DNA from 2 places in the Brevibacillus sp. AG genome. Region 2 is predicted to be linked to the other one. Evidence: a T-box and tRNA genes for the amino acid it is inferred to sense, from the RefSeq annotation. Region 2 holds a T-box; the other holds one or more tRNA genes.
The links. A T-box is a leader RNA that pairs with one kind of tRNA and senses whether it is charged. The one in region 2 lies ahead of leuS (leucine--tRNA ligase), so its partner is inferred to be a tRNA-Leu.

Region 1 (6,801 bases), on a different contig from region 2:
CTTCTTGCCTCGTACAACGCTGAAGGTAAAGACTGACGAGAGCCACAAACAAGGAATTTAGCGAGCATTTCATCTGGTCTGCAAATTGGCGTATTCTTGTCGAATCTTCACGGTTGAATGCATAGACTTTGCGCTTGCCCTCGGTCGTATCTGTTGCCTTTGCTAATGTCGTGATCACAGGCAAGCTCTGAAACTTGTCCCGCCAATATCGCTTGTCCTTTACAAATCTCTCAGACTGAGAATAGGCATGCTCCCTGTCGACAAAAGCTTGATAAGCGTGTTCATCTCCTACATGAACGGTACCGCCTGCTAACAACGTGTCATAATAGTGAGCAATTTGTTCTGTCATAATGGAGATGGACCAACCATCAGCAATCAAATGGTGAAACTTTACAAAATATCCCGCTTCTTCGTCACTCAGTTGAATCAGACAAAAGTAGAATAGAGGCTCCTGTCCGATCGAAAATGGTTTTGCAAACAAAGCTTGCAGGAATTGTCTGCACCGATCAGGGGCATTCGGTTCTTGTCTGAAATCAAATACCTGCAATGGCTGCGGTTCGTACTCTCCAACAAACTGAAGGACTGTCTCTTCTTCCTGATAGTTGAGTCGCAAAGCATCGTTCTTTTGAATGAACAGGTGAATGGCCGCTTCAAGTACATCCAGTTTCACTTTTCCTTGAACCCGCACCATCCCCCCTAACGTATGAACAGGAAGCTGTGGATGTAATTTTTCCGTATACCAGATACGCTTTTGTGGATGACTTAAAGGATATCCGCCATTCCATTGCTTCTTATCCTGATGCAATGCATTTCCCCCCTTTCGGAATTGTGCAGATGTAATCACAATTCGAATATGGCAAAAAATCTAATTGATTACAAATACTTCCATCCCAACTATATCGATGACTCTTCTATAGTGTCAAATGAATTTTCCATTAAATGTTATTTCTGAAAATTAGATGAATTCCATCTCTTTTTTCCTTTTTCTAGCGCTGCATAGAATGGAAAAAATTTTGTGCACGCTATTGATTTTGGCTGTCTTTTCACGTAGGATAAAATGTAATATATTGGCAAAAACACCCCCTGGAAGGATGAATGTGATTAGATGTCTGTGACACTTCGTGAAGTAACCCTGGAAAACTGGGAAGAGTGTATTGAACTGGAACCTACTCCTGAACAGAGTGAGTTTGTTGCCCCGAACCTCTACTCCATAGCCGAAGCAAAGTTTCAAACTACATTTGTCCCTTTGGCCATATACCATGAGGACACGATGGTTGGCTTTGTCATGTATGGGCTTGACCCCGACGATGGAAACTACTGGATTTACAGACTCTTAGTTGATGCCAACTATCAACGCCAAGGCTACGGACGTGCTGCGATTTCGCAAGTCATTGATATACTGAAAGCAAAAGATGATTGTCAAAAAATTGTCATTGGTTATGCTCCAGCCAATGTCGCAGCCGAAAACCTTTACGCTTCACTCGGATTTCAAAAAAATGGCATGGTTCTGTTTGGCGAGACGATTGCAGAATTGAACTTTTAAGCCAGCTATTTTCGTTCCCCAAAAACGAAACAGCGGCGACCTAAGACCTAAAAATCAAGTCTTAGACTCGCCGCTGTTTGAAGTGTTTTCCGTATATGAAAAAAGCACACCTTCCATGTGTCTGTAAACATCATGGTTAGTGTGCATTCGTTTTTAATATGGTGCCGGTGAAGGGACTTGAACCCCCACGGTTTCCCTCACGATTTTGAGTCGCGCGCGTCTGCCATTCCGCCACACCGGCATGTAAAACTATGAAAAAATAGCACATCATCAATAGAAAATCAATGGTGGGGAGAGACGGATTCGAACCGCCGAACCCGGAGGGAGCAGATTTACAGTCTGCCGTGTTTAGCCACTTCACTATCTCCCCACAATATGTGCTGTCTTTCTTCTGCGTCTACTTTCTTCAACCAGAAGCGACATTTATTAATTTACCATGAACTTTGTTTGAGGTCAATATATTTATTTGGATTGACTCTCTTTTTTCGCCAAAATCTCCTGTGCCCACTCGTGGAAGACACGCAGTGCCTCGTCTACTTCTTGAAATATTGCTTCTCCCTCACAGGAGTATTCCGGGAAGTCAAGTATGCGGTTTTTACGAATCTTCACTTGCTCTTCTTCGCATTTTATCTCCAAGAAGTAGGGAACGGCTTCATCTATCCCATAGCTGTTTTCTAAAAACTCGTAGGTACGTACCCACTCCAGAATTCGAACTTCCGATGCCTTTAAACGAAGCACCTGTTCCAAGGACATAATGGTTTCATTCCCGTAGTAATGCATGTTATTCAGCCCTTCTGCATGAAAATGGACGGAGCCGTGACTCCGCCCTGTTATTGATGTGATAGATTAGATCGAGGAAAGCAGCTCTCTCAGTTCTTTGACAATCACTTGCTGGTAGCCAGTACCTTCTCCATATTGCTCGAGCATTTCGGCACGTGCCACTTTGATCTTGTCTTCATAATCTGAGGCGTTTCGATCCGGGTTTTGCTGTTTAAACGCCGTCATGACAGCTTGGACATGCTTCGGTCTCGGTCCCCATTTTGCCAGAACATGTCCGCCTGTGTCCGCGAAAATAACAACAGGGATCGCCCGACCACCCATCGTGAGAAACTCATCCATGAGATCGAGGTGTTCTTCCATCACCATAATTTCCACGGGCATGTCTGTTTCTTTCAAAGCATGCAAGACGACTGGCAAGTTGCGAACGACGTCGCCACACCAGTCCGCAGCCAAAATCAAGCATCTGAGGTCATCACGATGCTGGAGCGAAGCAAAAAACGCACGGTCTTGTTCATCCTCCCATGAAAATGCATCCGACCAATTTTGGTATGTATCCTGATTTTTTGTCATGCTTTCCACAAACGCCTGTGGCTTGAGCCCCGTACGTAATTTATGTGCTACGTTTGCCCCCATCTTTTCTCCTCCTTTTGTATCGCTCGCCTATTCTTGGTTTTTATTTGCTGCTTCGTTTGCTTCCTTTTCTTGATTAGCCAGCTCCATCATTTTTTGCAACAAGATATGCTGTGGCATGTGCATGAGACGCTCCAAAGGTACCTGAAGCGCTTCTGCCAGCTTGACAGCCGTCTCTGGTGATATTTGTAATGGACGCATGTCATTTTTGCCCCTTTCCCTTGCTTTTATCAGTCCCTTCAGTATAATACACAGCCGTTAAACCTGCCAGCATACAAGCCTGGTATTGGGGAGCCTTTAAAAAACAAGCTAACATCATGGATTAAAATGACATTAGCTTGCTAGGCAGCAGATGAAATTAGGGAGTTTACGAATCCACATAGATGAAAAAGTCGTTTATTTGGTCTGCATTCTTGCTTATTTACCAAATAAGCATCCCCAGTATCACGTGTTTGAATAAGACCAGCCTTTTCCTGGCTCGAATTCTGGGGGCAGAGAAAGCTCAAACTTTTCTTGGTTACCTTATCAGCCACATGGCTGTCATCCCCACCAGTTACACATCGTCATCAAGTACTTTGTGACATGTTGGCTCTACTGAACCACTTTTGTCACATTTACTCACCTCTCAACTCCTCATAAAAAATGAAAAAAGAGCCACACGAAGGGGCTCTCTCTCATAAACCCAATATTCCGCACATGGAAAAGGATGAGCTATGGCTTTTGCTTAGTGAGGATGCATGGTACACCTAAGCCGATCGCGCCGGGCTGGGACATCTGTTCCAGATATGCCAACCCTCGTGCACATTGCTGCTTGCATACTTGACATGTATGGGACGTTACGATTTTCAGCTGTACTTGATTGGGGTGCTGTCGCGAATTCTTCTTTTTGATCTTTTTGCCCTTGGCCATCCGTTTTCCTCCCTTTGCCCTAGATCACTCCAGTCTATGAAGGAGAACAACCCCGCTCTTTAGGCAAACATACAAAATCAAGATATTCACTTGCAAAATGGGCCTTGTCATACCTGTCTACAAATAGAAAAAGCCGCCGGAGAATTCTCTCCAAGCGACTTATGAGCCTTCCCTATGGCTTTGGACTTAGCAACTGGCGCAGTTCTAGCTCCAGTGTAGGAGCATCAACCATTCCGATTATCTTCTTTCGTACGATTCCATCTGTGTCAATCAAGTAAGTAGTTGGAAATGCCATCACCTTGTAACGGTTCGACACAGTACCAGCTACGTCCATTGGTATCGGAAATGTCAGCTTGTAGTTAGTGACAAAGGCCATAGCTGTTTCCGGGCTGTCATTGCTCGTGACGTTCACGCCATAGAGATCAACCTGTCCACCATATTTTTCGTAGACTTTTTGTAAATCCGGCGCCTCCAGCTTGCATGGTCCACACCAGGAAGCCCAAAAGTTCAAGACTAATGGTTTTGCCCTTTTTCCTTCTACCTTGTACGTCTGCTGGTCTAGTCCTGTCAGTGTAAAATGAGGAGCCGCAAAGCCAACTTCCGGTTTTTGAACCTCTGCTACGATTGCGGCCGTTTCTTGAGGCTTTTCCCAAACAGCAAGTCCGACCCCCAATAATACGAGCACCGCGAGCAACAGCTTTTTCATTTTGTCACCTCTGCCCTACTGAGTTAGAATCCCGTAAAGCCTCCGTACATTTGAATAAGAACGCGTGTAATATCCGTCAGTTTATCTGTATACAGAAGAATACCAAACAAAATCATAATGGCTCCTCCGATTTTCATAAACAGGTCGGAATACTTCACAATCGCGTTCACCTTACTGATGAAGAACGTCATGACAAAAAATGGAATGGCGAATCCGAGCGTATACGCCAATGTGTAGGCCAAGGCGCTTGCAGGATTGGAAACACCCATGACGATAATGCCAGAAAGAATAGGTCCCACACAAGGTGTCCATCCAGCTGCATACGTCATTCCCACCAGTATGGACCCAGTATACCCCAATGGCCTCGATTTTAAATCGATTTTAAAAGAACGCATCATCCAATCCATTTTAAACACGCCAAGCATAACCAAACCAATGATAGCAAGCAAAATACCGCCCAGTTGACGAATCAAGTCCTGTTGGTCAGTGAACAAGCTTCCGATCCAAGATGTAGACAGCCCGAGTGCAACGAAAATGATCGAAAACCCGACTATGAAGAAAAAGGTATGCAAGAAGGCTTGCTTGCGAAAAACAGCTCTCCCTTTCTTCACTTCATCAACCGTAACCCCAGTTATGTAAGACAAAAAGGAAGGATAAAGCGGCAGGCAGCAAGGGGAAATAAAAGAGAGAAAACCTGCTGCAAAAGCCAAAAACACAGTAATATCGCCAGTCATATGTACCTCCGGTGGGTATTTTATCCACTATCTTCTCATTGTATCGAATCTTTTCCCCCTTCAAAAGTAGCAATGACACTTTGTCTTAAATCCGTGACAATTTACTTTACATAATATTCATTATGTCTTAAAACTCAGCACAAAACGTAACAATTGGATGGATAGATCTGGTCCACTTTAGAAAATAGATCAGATTTGTGACAAATGTGACATGTATCTTTCTCGGAAGACATGTAGATGATGAGCAGCATGCCCAAGGATAAAATAGACGAGTGCAGTTGCAGTTGTCTTGTCCTGAATAATCACGCCCGAACGACTCAACTCTTCTTCTGTAAGCCCTTTTAGCAGTGCTCGAGTAGAAGAGCGCACAGTCCGATACTCCTCGAGTAGATCGACAAGCGGTCGACGGTCAAAATTCGTAAGACTGACATACATGTCCTGATGCCTAGGTAAGGGTGTCTTATCTCCGCGGGAAGCACACAGCAAGCGATAGCACATGATTCGCTCTGTATCCATAATATGGCCGAGAACTTCCTTTCCACTCCATTTATCTTCCTGATAACGGAACATGCTCTGTTCCTCCCCGCAAGATCGAAAGCATGCAAGTATTTCTTCCTCCTGAGCGCAAAGCAACTCATTCAGATTCCCTTCAGGTGCGATTTTGATATAGGTTTCAAACTGCGCAGGATAATCACCAGACTGTGGTTTGCGGAAGTACAAAAGAATACACCCCCCTTTTGAAATAGTGAGACGAATACTTCCATTGTACACAAAAAAGAGGCGGATGTACTCCGCCCCTTCTCTGCTATTCTTTTTTTACTGAATAGTGACTTTGCCGCCATCTTGAAGCAGTGTTTGCCCTTTTACCACGATCTTATCGCCGGCAGACAAGCCTGTCAAAATTTCGATCGTATCACTAGAGGATTTCCCTGTAGTGACCTCGACTTGTTTTGCAATGTCACCTTCCAGCTTAAATACATACTGTTTACCATCGCGATCAAAGACCGCACCGCGCGTTACCACGATCGATTTTGCTCCACTTTCCCCAACCGTTGGGAAGGTTACATTCACTACCATATCGGACTTCAGCTCATTGGATGGGTTTGGAATCGTAATCTCCACTGGATATGCCTTGAGCTGCGTATCCATTACAGGACTCATCGCCGTTACTTTGGCATCAATCGTTTTTCCTGTCGATTGTACGTTTACTTTTACGGTAGTTCCTACTTTTATTTTTGTGATGTCTGCTTCTGACAGATTCGCTTTTACCAGAAGTGGATTCGTGTTAACGACAACTACAACCGGCTGCTGACCTGCCATTTGACCAACTGCGCCGCTTACGCTGGAAATATATCCATTGATCGGAGACGTCACAGTCGCATTCGCTAATTGCTCACGAGCATTTTGCAGACTTACTTGCGCTTGCTGTACAGAGGCTTCGGAAACTTGCACACTTGTTTTTTGTCCCGCAGATTGCACTCCCTGCTGCGCGTTATCAT
Region 2 (6,801 bases):
ACAAACACCGGATTAGCGAAGTTTCTCGTGGAGCCTTCTTGTCTAGTGGTGTTGACTCTAGCAGTATCGTTGGGATGTTACGTACATTCGAGCCAGTCAAATCTTTTTCTGTCGGCTCAGATATTCCTGGTTACAGCGAGCTCGATTATGCGAAGCGAACCGCCGCATATTTGGGATCGGAGCATTTCGAGCGCGTGATAAACGCCAAGCAGTACATGGATGAATTGCCGCGACTTATCTGGCATCAGGACGAACCAGTAGCGGACCCCTCTGCCATCCTGCTCTATTTTGTAGCGCAGATGGCGAGTGAACACGTAACCGTCGTATTGTCCGGTGAAGGTGCAGATGAATTTTTTGGCGGATACAATATTTACAGAGAGCCTCATTCTCTCAAAATGTTTTCCGGGATGCCTGGCTGGATGCGCCATTCCATCGGATATATGGCAGAACGCCTCCCTGATCAGGTAAAAGGGAAAAACTTCCTCATCCGCGGATCGAAAACAGTTGAGCAACGCTTCTTCGGAAACGCACTGATTTTCAGCGAAGAGATGAAAAAGCGTGTCGTCATGGAAGATATCACCCGTTCGGAATCGTATGTATCTCCTTTCACCATCACAGAAGAGATTTACAAACGCGCTTCCGAATATGACGATGTGACCAAGATGCAATACTTGGACATTCACACTTGGCTCAGAGGCAACATTTTGATGAAGGCCGACAAGATGACGATGGCCAATTCTTTGGAGTTACGAGTACCTTTCATTGATCTTAAGGTATTTGAATTCGCCGCTACCATTCCAACGAAGTACAAAATTGCCAACGGCACGACCAAGCACGTGCTTCGAGAAGCGATGAAAGACTTCCTGCCACCTGAGATCCAAACGAGAAAGAAGCTGGGCTTCCCTGTTCCGACTCGTCACTGGCTCAAAAACGAATTTTACAAATGGGCAAAAGAGATCATTTTTGAATCCAAGGTGGATAATTTGATCAATAAGGCCTATGTGCTGTACTTGCTCGATGAACACCGCGAAGGAAATGCGGATTACAGTCGCAAAATCTGGACGATCCTGGTCTTCATGTTGTGGCATCAAATCTTCATTGAGCAAAAGCACAATTTTGAGCCTTTTGTCAGCCCAAATGTAGACCTTCGCCGCAAAAAAAATTCGCTGCTGCATATCGGCTAACAGCGGCAACGCAATAAATAGATTTGCAGACCCTCTCTTACTTTTCGTAGCATCGTTGATAGAGAACAAGTTCACTCTATGAACGTATCGCTATGTGAAGGACGGGAGGGTTTTTGTTATGGTGCTGGAGTGGTGGGAGCGTTATCGTCGTATCATCTTGCTGACTGCGGCTGTTCTGTTTGTCGGTTGTAGCTATTGGATCTATCAACGCGACCAATCACATAAGACTGACGAACTACCGTTGCATTCTCCTGCTTATGCAGCATCGAATCTTGAAACAAAAGAACTGACAGATGATTCAGCAGCTGCTCAACCTGCCAAATCTGTAAAAGCGACACCGGAAAAAGATAAGGATAAGGAGCCACTCCTCTCTCCTCTCTATGTCGATGTGAAAGGACAAGTGAAAAATCCTGGATTATACCAATTCGAACCAGGTACGCGTGTCGCAAATGCCATCGAGAAAGCAGGAGGAGCACTTCCTGATGCTGACCTTGTCCAGATCAACTTGGCAGCGCCGCTCACAGATGGAGCTGCTCTTGTCATCCCGGCTAAAGGGGCCACCGCGCCAGTCTCCGCATCCATTGGCCTTGTACAATCTGCTGCCAGCGTATCCACCACTGGTGCCTCCTCAGCCATTAATCTCAACATGGCAACTGTCGAAGAGCTCATGAGTCTCCCCGGGATTGGAAAAGCTCGTGCCAAGGCAATCGTGGAGTACCGGACAAAACAAGGGCCATTTCGTTCAGCGGATGACCTGAAACAGATTGAGGGAATTGGCGAGAAGATGTTTGCACGGATAAAAGATCGGCTGGTGGTAAAATGAGTGCTCAGCATCCGGTCATGATCATAGGCACTCCTACATAGAATGGGAAAAGAATATCGGAGGGAGGTATGCCCATGAATAGAATTGGATTCATTGGTACGGGCAGCATGGGCAGTATCTTGATTGAATCATTGCTGTCAGCCAAGGCGCTGACTCCTGGTCATGTCATTATCAGCAACAGAACCCTTTCGAAGGCGCAGCAACTGGCAGAAAAACATCCCGGGCTCATTGTGGCGCACAGCAATGCCGATTTGGTCAAAGAAGCTACAACGATTGTGCTGTGCGTCAAGCCACTGGAATATAGCGTGATGCTCGAACAAATTGCTCCTGCCTTAACGCCAGACCACCTATTGATTACGATCACCAGTCCGATCAAGCTTGCGGATTTGGAGACTCAAGTTCCATGTGCGGTTGCCAGAGTCGTTCCTTCTATTACAAATGCCGTAATGAGTGGTGTCAGCTTATGTGAATTTGGATCACGAATCCAAGAGGAACAACGTCATTTTATACGAAGTCTGTTTGCCCACATTAGCTCCCCTATTGAGATTTCGGAGCCTTTTTTACGAATTACTTCTGACATTGTGAGTTGTGGGCCAGCTTTTATCAGCTATATTTTGCAGCAAATGATTCAAGAAGCTGTTGAAGAAACTGGCATTTCCGAAGAAGCTGCTACCTACATGACCACGCAAATGCTAATTGGGATCGCAGATCTTTTACGAGAAGAAGCGTTCACCCTTCCTACTCTGCAAAAGAGGGTCTGCGTGCCCGGTGGAATTACTGGGGAAGGTCTGATTCCTTTGCAAAACGGTATTCCCGGTCTTTTCGCCCAAGTATTTCGTCGTACACAAGCAAAGTTTGCCGAGGACCAGGAACTGGTTGCACGAAATTTGAGCAATCAGCCACATTAGCGCAAGACGAAGAAGCGTTGATTTACGAAAAAAGGAGTGGATACCTGTCACTCACAGGCTCCACTCCTCTTCTTATTTCTTGCCGTCCTTTTCTTAACGAACGACGATATTCACCAGTTTGCCTGGAACAGCGATGACTTTGACGATCGTTTTTCCTTCGATCAGTTCTTTAATCATCTCATTGTTTTTCGCCATCTCTTCCATCTGTTCTTGCGTCGAATCAGAAGCGATGAGCAGCTTCTCTTTGTTTTTGCCGTTAATTTGCAGGACGATTTCTACCTCGTCTTCAACCAGCTTCGCTTCGTCATACGTAGGCCATGCTTCGTATGCCAGGCTCTCGCTGTGGCCCAGTTTTTCCCACAGCTCTTCACCCAAGTGCGGAGCGATTGGAGACAGCATTTTTACCAAGTCCTCCATGAATTTCTTCGGCAGAACTTCTGCTTTATACGCTTCGTTAACGAATACCATCAACTGAGAGATACCCGTATTGAAACGCAGGCCTTCGTAGTCTTCTGTTACTTTTTTCACCGTTTGGTGGTACACGCGCTCCATGCCAGCCACGTTGGAGGTTTCCACGATTTTTCCGTTCAGCTCACCGTTGTCACCTACAAACAGACGATATACGCGATCTAGGAAGCGGCGTGCGCCATCCAAGCCTTTTGTCGACCAAGCGATCGAAGCATCCAGTGGTCCCATGAACATTTCGTACATGCGCAGTGTGTCGGCACCATGGCTGTCGATGATATCGTCTGGGTTTACGACGTTACCTTTGGACTTACTCATTTTCTCGTTGTTTTCACCCAGGATCATTCCTTGATTAAACAACTTTTGGAATGGTTCCTTGGTTGGTACAACACCGATATCATACAGGAACTTGTGCCAGAAGCGAGCGTAGAGCAAGTGCAGCACCGCATGCTCGGCACCACCAATGTAAATGTCGATTGGCAGCCATTCCTTCAGTTTGTCTGGATCAGCCATTGCCTTATCGTTGTGCGGATCGATGAAGCGCAGGAAGTACCAGCAGCTACCCGCCCATTGTGGCATCGTGTTTGTCTCACGGCGTGCTTTCATACCTGTTTCCGGATCGACGGTGTTTACCCACTCCGAGATGTTTGCCAATGGCGATTCACCTGTACCGGATGGTTTGATTTCTTTTGTTTTTGGCAATACGATTGGCAGTTCGGATTCTGGAACGACTTTCATCGTGCCGTCTTCCAGATGGAGAATCGGAATTGGCTCACCCCAGTAGCGTTGACGGCTGAACAGCCAGTCGCGCAGACGGAATGTTACTTTGCGATTTCCTTTGCCTTCCGCTTCCAGCCACTCGATCATTTTGGTGATCGCCTGTTCTTTGTTCAATCCATCGAGCATACCGGAGTTGATGTGCTCTCCGTCGCCTGCATACGCTTCTTTGGAGATATCTCCGCCAGCGATTACTTGTTTGATTGGCAGATCGAATGTTTTTGCGAACTCATAGTCGCGTTCATCATGCGCTGGAACCGCCATGATGGAGCCTGTTCCGTAGCTGATCAGCACGTAATCTGCAATCCAGATTGGCAGACGTTCGCCGTTAACCGGGTTGATCGCATATGCTCCGGTAAATACTCCTGTCTTTTCTTTCGCCAGATCAGTACGCTCCAGATCGCTCTTGTGCTTCGCTTGATCCAGGTACGCTTCCACTGCTTCTTTTTGAGATGGTACGGTAATTTGCTCAACCAGCTTGTGCTCAGGAGCCAATACCGCGTAAGTTGCTCCGTAGAGAGTGTCTGGACGAGTTGTAAAGACGGTAAAGGATTCGTCATGACCTTCGATACCAAAGGTTACTTCTGCCCCTTCAGAACGACCGATCCAGTTGCGTTGCATTTCCTTGATGCTCTCTGGCCAATCCAGTTCATCCAGATCAGCCAAGAGTCTTTCCGCATACGCAGTAATTTTCAAGACCCATTGCTTCATTGGGCGGCGTTCTACTGGGTGTCCGCCACGCTCACTTTTTCCGTCAATGACTTCTTCGTTCGCCAAAACCGTTCCCAAAGCAGGGCACCAGTTTACAGCTACCTCGTCAATATAAGCCAATCCGTGCTCATACAGCTTCGTAAAAATCCATTGTGTCCACTTGTAGTAATTCGGATCGGTCGTATTGATTTCGCGATCCCAGTCGTAGGAAAATCCGAGTGACTTAATTTGGCGACGGAAGGTGTTGATATTGTGCTCGGTGAATTCCGCCGGATCGTTTCCTGTATCGAGAGCGTATTGCTCCGCTGGCAAACCAAACGCATCCCAGCCCATTGGATGGAGAACGTTATATCCTTGCATCCGCTTCATGCGGGATAAAATATCAGTAGCCGTATAGCCTTCCGGATGTCCCACGTGCAGGCCAGCTCCAGATGGATATGGGAACATGTCGAGTGCGTAAAACTTTTTCTTGCCCTCATCCTCGGAGGTTTTGAAGGTCTTGTTCTGCTCCCAATATTGCTGCCACTTCTTTTCGACATTTTGATGACTGAATACCATGGTAAAGCACTCCCATCTTAAAATAGGTGAAAATAATAAAGAAAACCTCACATCCCAAATCGCTGTTGCGAAAGGGACGAGAGGTTATTTAACATTCCCGCGGTACCACCCAGATTGGCAAATGACAAGCATTCACCCACTTGTTTCATCCGTAACGGGGATAAGCCGCTCACCCTTACGCAGTCATTGCTTGAATGACCTTGGGGGCAAGTGCTGGGAGGTGAGTTCAGATAGATTCGGGTTGACTTGCACCATCCGTCAACTCTCTGTGATTGCTCGAATCCTATGCCTACTATTCCTCTTAAACGCGTCGAAATCTGTAGTTATAACGCCATTATAGTCAATCCGAACCAATCATGTCAAACTTTTCGGCTTGCGGGCTGAAAAAAATAGGCGCTCACTCGCTTCTTGTGGCGGCATATTCGAGTAATCAGCGGTGATGACAATGTCTGTGAAGCCGGCATCTGTCAGCCAGCGCATCAGTTGGACAGGCTGGTAAGCCCGTTGCCAATGCTCTTCTTCCATCCGCTCGTACAATCCGTTTGGCTGACGAATGAAAAACGTTAACTGATGCTCTACCTCCAGTCGCAGCGGGTCGCAAAAACATTGCCAAATGTACGAAACTTCATCTTCTACATGTGTGAACGTCTCGTCTCCGAAAATGTGCAGCATCTTGTACGGACTGTGCACATCAAACAGAAAGCTCCCACCGGGCGCGAGATGAGCGAAAACGCGCTTGAACGTTTCCTGCACATCCGCTTCCTCTGTAAGGTAGCTCAATGAATCACATAAGGAGATGACCGCATCCGCTTCGGGCAAGGACAGCTCGCGCATATCCTGCTCCACCCACGCTACATCCACTTGTTCCTGCCTCATTTTGTCATAGGCGATCGCAAGCATTTCTGTAGAGAGATCCACGCCCGTAACACGGTATCCCCGCTTGGCGAGTGGGATCGCAATCGTGCCAGTCCCACAGCCAAGATCAATGACCCGCACAGGCTTCTCTCCCTTTGTCCAATGACGCTCGACCCAATCGAGCCACTGGTCATACGGAGTATCCGCCATCAGCCTGTCATATACAGCGGCCATATGTGCGTATGCCATCTGTCCTTATCCTTGCACGCTAAAGGAAACTTCCTCTGCGTCCTTCCACAGGCGCTCCAGATTGTAAAACTCGCGATCTTCGCGATGGAAAACGTGAATAACGATATCGCCCAGATCAACCAGTACCCAGCGACCTTCATCTGCTCCCTCGATACCGCGGACGTCAAAGCCGTTTTTGTGGGCTTGATCACGGATTTCCCGAACAATTGCCTGTACTTGACGCTCGTTGTTTCCGTGGCAAATCATGAAATAGTCTGCGATCACGGACAGC

Region 1: it encodes a tRNA-Leu, which carries the amino acid that the T-box ahead of leuS (leucine--tRNA ligase) is inferred to sense. The anticodon was not compared.

Annotation. Positions count from the first base shown of each region.
Region 1 is NZ_JAQMYO010000001.1:121,583-128,383, reverse strand. It holds gene edeP (edeine non-ribosomal peptide synthetase EdeP) at 1-805, opposite strand, end outside; gene edeQ (edeine self-resistance N-acetyltransferase EdeQ) at 1,106-1,543, shown strand; tRNA gene POF51_RS00545 (tRNA-Leu) at 1,703-1,784, opposite strand; tRNA gene POF51_RS00540 (tRNA-Tyr) at 1,829-1,913, opposite strand; gene POF51_RS00535 (hypothetical protein) at 2,006-2,323, opposite strand; gene POF51_RS00530 (thioredoxin family protein) at 2,390-2,956, opposite strand; gene POF51_RS00525 (YycC family protein) at 2,984-3,154, opposite strand; gene POF51_RS00520 (hypothetical protein) at 3,665-3,862, opposite strand; gene POF51_RS00515 (TlpA family protein disulfide reductase) at 4,035-4,568, opposite strand; gene POF51_RS00510 (cytochrome c biogenesis CcdA family protein) at 4,592-5,302, opposite strand; gene POF51_RS00505 (DinB family protein) at 5,492-6,022, opposite strand; gene POF51_RS00500 (efflux RND transporter periplasmic adaptor subunit) at 6,119-6,801, opposite strand, start outside.
Region 2 is NZ_JAQMYO010000013.1:38,270-45,070, reverse strand. It holds gene asnB (asparagine synthase (glutamine-hydrolyzing)) at 1-1,184, shown strand, start outside; gene POF51_RS26830 (helix-hairpin-helix domain-containing protein) at 1,303-2,007, shown strand; gene comER (late competence protein ComER) at 2,082-2,915, shown strand; gene leuS (leucine--tRNA ligase) at 3,009-5,426, opposite strand; T-box leader at 5,496-5,741, opposite strand; gene POF51_RS26815 (class I SAM-dependent DNA methyltransferase) at 5,781-6,530, opposite strand; gene rsfS (ribosome silencing factor) at 6,537-6,801, opposite strand, start outside.